One region of the Mesorhizobium sp. M0152 genome, then DNA from elsewhere that is predicted to be linked to it. Evidence: predicted binding sites of a transcription regulator. Region 1 holds the regulator's gene; the other holds the start of a gene.
The links. Region 1 encodes PhoB, which activates phosphate uptake and scavenging genes when phosphate is short. Its sites were predicted from a motif close to TGTCATNNANCTGTCAT; they were not measured.

Region 1 (3,619 bases):
GCCAAGTCGAACGAAGTGATCAAGATGCGCGGCGACAAGGTCGGCGTGTTCTACGGCGAGAAGCAGGCGCTGTTCGACGTCAATCTCGACGTCCGCCAGAACCAGGTGACGGCGCTGATCGGCCCCTCCGGCTGCGGCAAATCCACCTTCCTGCGTTGCCTCAACCGCATGAACGACACCATAGACTCGGCGCGGGTAACCGGCAGGATCACGTTGGACGACGAGGACATCTACGACAAAAACATCGACGTCGTCGAACTCAGAGCTCGCGTCGGCATGGTGTTCCAGAAGCCCAATCCGTTCCCGAAGTCGATATACGAGAACGTCGCTTACGGTCCACGCATCCACGGCTTGGCCAAGGGCAAGGCCGACATGGACCAGATTGTCGAATCGAGCCTGAAAAAGGCGGCGATCTGGAACGAGGTGAAGGATCGCCTGCAAGAGCCGGGCACCGGTCTTTCCGGCGGCCAGCAACAGCGCCTGTGCATTGCGCGCGCCATCGCGGTTTCGCCAGAGGTGATCCTTATGGACGAGCCCTGCTCGGCGCTTGACCCGATCGCCACCGCGCGCGTCGAGGAACTTATCGACGAATTGCGCCAGAACTACACGATCGTCATCGTCACCCACTCGATGCAGCAGGCAGCGCGTGTGTCGCAGCGCACGGCGATGTTCCATCTCGGCTATCTGGTCGAGGAGGGCGCTACCGACAAGATGTTCACCACTCCCGACGACAAGCGCACCCAGGACTATATCACCGGCCGGTTCGGTTGAGCAGTCCGGGCGAATTTACAGACACGAGGACAAGGTCATGGCCGAACACACAGTCGCAGCCTTCGACGAGGATCTAGGGCAGATCAGCAGGCTGATCAGCGACATGGGCGACCTCGCCAGTTCGATGGTCGGCGGCGCCACCAAAGCGCTGCTGAACACCGACAACGCTCTCGCGCAACGCGTCGTCTCCGATGACGCGATCATGGATGCGCGCCAGCGCGAGCTCGACGACCGCGCCATCACGCTGATCGCCAAGCGTCAACCGATGGCCGACGATCTGCGTCACGTCGTCGGCTCGATCCGCATGGCCGGCGACCTCGAACGCATCGGCGATCTTGCCAAGAACATCGCCAAGCGCGTCGGCACGGTCGGCCTCACCGCCACGCCGCGTGACCTGTCGCATTCCATCGATGCGATGGCGCAGCTGGTGCTGATCCAGGTGCAGGGCGTGATCGAGGAATATGCGGCGCGCGATGCCGCCGCGCTGACGACGCTGCGGGCCAACGACGAGCGCATCGACGTCAAATACACCTCGGTGTTCCGCGAACTGCTGACCTACATGATGGAAGATCCGCGCAACATCACCGCTTGCACGCATCTGTTGTTCTGCGCCAAGAATCTGGAACGCATCGGCGACCACGTGACCAACATCGCCGAAAATGCCTATTATGTCCTGACCGGTACGCAACTGCCCGCCAATCGTCCGAAGCAGGACGAAACGGCGATGTCGGCGCCGGCGGCCTGACGGCGGGGTGACCGGGCGATGATCGCGCCACGCATCATGGTGGTGGAGGACGAGGAGCCGTTAGGCGTGCTGCTCCGCTACAATCTGGAATCCGAGGGTTACCAGGTCGAGGTGGTGACGCGCGGCGACGAAGCCGAGATCCGGCTGCAGGAAAACGTGCCGGACCTTCTGGTGCTCGACTGGATGGTGCCGGCGGTTTCCGGCATCGAACTCTGCCGGCGCCTGCGAATGCGCGCCGAGACCGAGCGATTGCCGATCATCATGCTGACGGCGCGCGGCGAGGAAAGCGACCGCGTGCGCGGCCTTTCCACCGGGGCCGACGACTATCTGGTCAAGCCGTTCTCGACGCCGGAATTCATGGCCCGGGTCAAGGCGCTGCTGCGCCGCGCCAAGCCGGAAGTGCTGTCCAGCGTGCTCAAGGTCGGCGACATCGTGCTCGACCGCGAATCGCACCGGGTCTATCGCAAGAAAAGCGAGATCCGGCTCGGGCCGACCGAATTCCGCCTGCTCGAATTCATGATGCGCCATCCCGGCCGCGTGTTCTCGCGCAGCCAGCTGCTCGACAATGTCTGGGGCGAGACGATCTACATCGACGAGCGCACGGTGGACGTGCATGTCGGCCGGCTGCGCAAGGCGGTCAACAATGGCCGCATGCCCGATGTCATCCGCACCATTCGCGGCGCCGGCTACGCGATCAGGGAAGATTAGGTCTTTGGCGCGGAAGTTCCGTCAGATTGGGCTTCCGAAGGCGGGTCTCGGAGGTTTTGCGACTAGCCGAAAACGGCAGTCACTTCGTCATCCACGGGCGTAGCAAGGAGCGTAGCGACGCAGCGCAGACCCGAGGATCCTGTGCCGCGACTTCGGAGTGCTGCCACGATGCAGAATTCTGCTCCCCTGCACTCCACGACTACGGTCGCGGCAGGATCCCAGGGTCTCCGCGACGGAGCTTCGCTCCTGCTGCGCCCTGGGATGACGACATTGGGACGACTTCGGCAATATCCAAAATCGACGATGGTCTGCGGCATCGACGGCGGACGCCACTCAGGCTACGTTCTTTCCAGTGCCAGCTCTCGCCTGCACGCCAGGCGCGAAAATCTCCTGGTCGACGAAGGTCAGCGCGCGCATGGCGCAACCTTCCCTGATCAGCGGCAGTTCGTTGGGCTCGGTGTCGAAGGAAATCGATTCCGAGTGCTGGCCGCCGGCGGTCTGGGCGATGGCCTCGCGCAAGGCCGGCTCGATCAGGTCGAAAGCGGCGGCGCTGACGCCGACCATGGCGACAGGCGCCGGGTCGATCAGCGCGAACAGGCTGCCGAGGCCATAGCCGAGCGCCTCGCCGGCCTTGCGATAGGCCTCGCGCTCCGGTCCGTCTTTTTCGCGCGCCGAGGCCGCCAGCGTACGCATGTCGGCGTCGCTGACGTCGACCGGCTCGGTGTCCTCGCCAAGCTGCCTCGCATTGCGCCAGATCGCATAATTGCCGGCATAGGCCTCGACGCAGCCGCGCCGTCCGCAGCGGCAGAGCGCGCCGCCTGGCCGATGGATCATGTGGCCGAACTCGCCGCCCGAGGAATGGGTGCCGGTGAACAGTTCGCCTTTCAGCACCAGGCCCATGCCGATGCCGTGGGAAAGCAGGATGGCGATGAAGTCGTCGCGATAGCGCTGGGGATCGCGCCAGCGCAGCGCCACCGCCATCATGTTGCAGTCATTCTCCGTGGTGGCGGGAATGCCGAACTCGGCCTCGAGTATGTCGGCGAAGGCGATATCGGTCTGCGGCGTGATCGGCGACCACAGCATGGACCGCGCATCGGTGTCGGTGATGCCCTGGATCGCCAGCGCGATGCGGGCGACGCGCCGGACGTCGAGGTCGGGGTCCTCGATCCGGCGCCGCACGATGGCGACGCATTCGCCGATCAGCGCCTCGCGCGCCATGGTCAGCGTGTCCAGCCGGCGCTGCTCCTCGGCGATCACCTGGCCGGCATAGTCGATGACGGCGACGGACAGGAAGTTCAGCGACAGCACCACGGTCATCACCGCCGCCGCCTCCGGGTTGAGGCCGAGGCCGACCTGTGGGCGCCCGCGTTTCAGCGAGCCCGTCTCGCTCGGCTT
Region 2 (3,619 bases), on a different contig from region 1:
CGTCGACAATGTCTTTGCCACGCCCTTGCAGCAGAAGCCACTGCAGCTCGGCGCGCACATCGTCGTTTATTCGGCGACCAAACACATTGACGGCCAGGGCCGCTGTCTGGGCGGCGTGATCCTGTCGGACAAGAAGTGGATCGATGAGAATTTGCACGATTATTTCCGCCACACAGGTCCGAGCCTGTCCCCCTTCAATGCCTGGACGCTGTTGAAAGGCCTGGAGACGCTGCCCCTGCGCGTGCGCCAGCAGACGGAGAGCGCCGGCAAGATCGCCGATTTCCTGGCCGAGCAGCCGCAGATTGCCCGCGTCATCTATCCCGGCCGCGCCGACCATCCGCAGGCCGATATCGTCAGGAAGCAGATGTCGGGCGGCTCGACGCTGATCTGCCTCGAGGTCAAGGGCGGCAAGCAGGCGGCCTTCGCCTTGCAGAACGCGCTGGACATCGTGCTGATCTCCAACAATCTCGGCGACGCCAAGAGCCTGATCACCCATCCAGCGACAACGACGCACAAGAATTTGAGCGACGAGGCGCGGGCCGAACTCGGCATCGGGCCGGGTACGCTCAGGCTGTCGGTCGGCCTGGAAGATAGCGACGATCTTCTGGAAGACATCGCACAGGCGTTGAAGGCCGCAATATAGGATCGGCCCAGGTAGCGCGCCTGGCTGCCATCAGGCACTCGACGGCGTCTCTTCCAGTTCGGCGGCCTTGGTGCCAATGGTCATCGCGTTGCCGCGCCAGTCGACGGCGCCGCCAAGCCAGCCGCGCGCCCACATCCCCGGCACGATCATGTCGCGCATCATCATAGCCGCGATCATGCGCGGCGACAGGTGCCAGCCCTTGCCCCAAGCCAGGGCGCATTCCGGAAGATAGAAGGCCGCCAGCACGGCGACGAAGGTCAGCGGCAGGCTGAAACCGGCACTCGCCGCCGCTACCAGCGCAAGCACCAGCGGCACCGCGGCGCCGGTCAGGATTTCGGGCGCGAAGAAGAGCGGGAAGGTGACGCGGCGCAGTCGCGCCCAACGGGCCTGGCGCGACCAGATCTCGCCAAGCGTGCGCCGGCCGAGCGGCTGCTCGAACGGCGAGGAAACGAGATTGACGCGCAAGCCGAGGCCGTTCACCAGTTTGGTCGCGGCGGCGTCCTCGGCGATCTCAGCCGCCAGCGCGCGGATGCCGCCATTGGCGTCGAGCATCGGCTTGTTCCAGAGCATGCTCTTGCCCTGCGCGAAGCCAAGGCCGAGCGCCTCGCCGGCATATTGCCAGCGGGCCTGCAGCGTGTTGAGGAAGGCGCATTCGACATCGGCCCAGAACCCGTCGGGCCGGGAGCCGATCGGCGTCGAGCAGACAAGACCGGTTTCCGGCCCCCATGCCGCCAGCAGATGCTGGACGTAATCCCTCGGCATCAGCACGTTGGAATCGGCAAGGATAACCCAGTCGTGGCGCGCCGCCTCCCATCCCTTGACGCAATTGTTGAGCTTGGGATTGGCGCTGACGCGGTCATTGCCGATCAGCAAGCGGGCGGGCACGGCGGGAAAGCGGGCGGTGGCGGCGCGGATCAGTTTGACCACCGGATCGTCGGCATGGGCGACACAGAAGATCAGTTCGTAGCGTGGCCAGTCGAGCGAGAAAGCGCGTTGCAGCGTCTCGCGCGTAAACGGCTCGACGCCGCGCGAAGGCACGACGATCGACACCGGCATCGGCTTGCCGGTCGGCGGTGCCATGATGTGGCGTCGCCTCAGGCGCGAGGCGGCGAGCACGATGCTGGCGATGTTCAAGACAATGAGAGCAGTAGAAAGCGATGCGGCTATGAGAGCGAGTTCCATCGAGATCCGGTCACTCCACAAAAACCGGCCCGCGCAGGGCCGTTTTCGACAGTTCGACAGAGCGCCCGAGTCGCCCGGCGGTGGTTGGCGCACACCATCATTGTCATGTGTCACTTAAATGACATTGTTTGTCGGCACCTGCCCCCTCAGGGTTGGCGACAAAGGCCGCGCTCCGTTGACCGAACCGCGGAGAGCGCCGAAAGTTCCGCCTGGATTGTTTGGAGCCGCTCATGTATCGCGCCGTCACGCGCCAGATCGAAGTGCAGGTCAGGCCATTTTACCTCGAGGATCGCTCGGATCCTTCGGAGAACCGCTATGTCTGGGGCTACCACATAACGATCGACAACCAGTCGGACGAGTTCGTGCAACTGTTGTCGCGCTATTGGCACATCACCGACGGCACCGGCCGGGTCGAGGAGGTGCGCGGCCCCGGCGTGGTCGGCGATCAGCCCGAGCTCAATCCCGGCGACAGCTATCAATACACGTCCGGCTGCCCGCTCCCGACGCCGTCAGGTATCATGGTCGGGCACTACACGATGCGCAACAAGCGCGGGGAGACGTTCGACGTCGCCATCCCCGCTTTCTCGCTGGACCTGCCGGGCAAGCGGCGGACGGTGAATTAACGGTTGGCGAAGGCTCCGACGACAGCGTTTTTCTCCCGTCATTAACGGCGAGAAATGTCCGGCAGGACAATGAGAGGCAGCATCGGACCGCGGGGGCATCTCCAATGCACAACCGCGCCTGCGGACGCGAGACAATCGCCCAAAAACCAGCGCCGCCCCTCATCCACCCTCCGGGCACCTTCTCCCCGCAGAACGGGGAGAAGGAAGGTGCTTATTGAGCCGCGAATTCCGCGGGGTCGAAATCGTACTGCGTCGAGCAGAACTCGCAGGCGACATGGATGCCGCCATCTTCGGTGCTATCCTTGATCTCCTGCGCCGAAAAGCCCTCGAGGATGCCACGGATCTTGTCCCTGGAGCATGAGCATTGATCGGTGACGGGGACGCCGCCGAAGACGCGTACGCCATGTTCGTGGAACAGACGATAGAGCAGCCGCTCGGCGCCGATCGTCGGATCGATCAGTTCGGTCGGCTCGATGGTGCCGAGCAAGGCCAGCAATTCCTGCCAGGAATTGTCGGCTGGGTCGTGGATCTCGTCGCGCGGATCGCCGTCGCCGCCCGGCAGGTCCGGAATGCGCATGCGCTCGGGCGACTGCGGCAGGAACTGAGCCAGGATGCCGCCGGCGCGCCACTGTTCGCGCGCGCCGCCGACGCTTGGCGTCAACAACTTGGCGACCGAGAGCCTGATATCCGTCGGGATCTGTTCCGATTGGCGGAAATAGGTGCGTGCCGCGTCTTCCAGCGTTTCGCCGTCGAGTTGGACGATACCCTGGTAACGCTGCGTATGAGCACCCTGATCAATGGTCAGTGCCAGCACGCCGCTGCCGAGCAGCGTCTGCTGAGACGTTTCGCCGGCTGCGACCAACGCCTCTAGCCGGTCGGCGTCGAAACGCGCATAGGCCCGCAGCGCCGAGGGCGTCGAGAAATCCGCGACCAGCATGTCGACTGGCCCGTCGGTGCGGGTCTGCAGGATGAACTTGCCCTCGAACTTGAGCGAGGTACCGAGCAGTACCGTCAGAACACAGGCTTCCGCCAGCAGCCGGGCGACCGGCTCGGGGTAGTCGTGACGGCCGAGAATGGCATCGAGCATCGGCCCGAGTTGGACGGTACGGCCGCGCACGTCGAGCGGACCGACCTCGAAGGGCACGACGTGGTCGTCGCCGGCATAGCCGAA

Region 2: NKJ26_RS25930 (ceramide glucosyltransferase) is a predicted target of PhoB. The motif match lies at 1,933-1,949, and genes of this name have one in related genera.

Annotation. Positions count from the first base shown of each region.
Region 1 covers NZ_JAMYTH010000021.1:100,891-104,509, reverse strand. Annotated here, with positions in the region: gene pstB (phosphate ABC transporter ATP-binding protein PstB) at 1-771, shown strand, start outside; gene phoU (phosphate signaling complex protein PhoU) at 809-1,516, shown strand; gene phoB (phosphate regulon transcriptional regulator PhoB) at 1,535-2,224, shown strand; gene NKJ26_RS20955 (ROK family protein) at 2,558-3,619, opposite strand, start outside.
Region 2 covers NZ_JAMYTH010000033.1:57,851-61,469, forward strand. Annotated here, with positions in the region: gene NKJ26_RS25925 (O-succinylhomoserine sulfhydrylase) at 1-643, shown strand, start outside; gene NKJ26_RS25930 (ceramide glucosyltransferase) at 674-1,825, opposite strand; gene apaG (Co2+/Mg2+ efflux facilitator ApaG/CorD) at 2,056-2,448, shown strand; gene NKJ26_RS25940 (Hsp33 family molecular chaperone) at 2,660-3,619, opposite strand, start outside.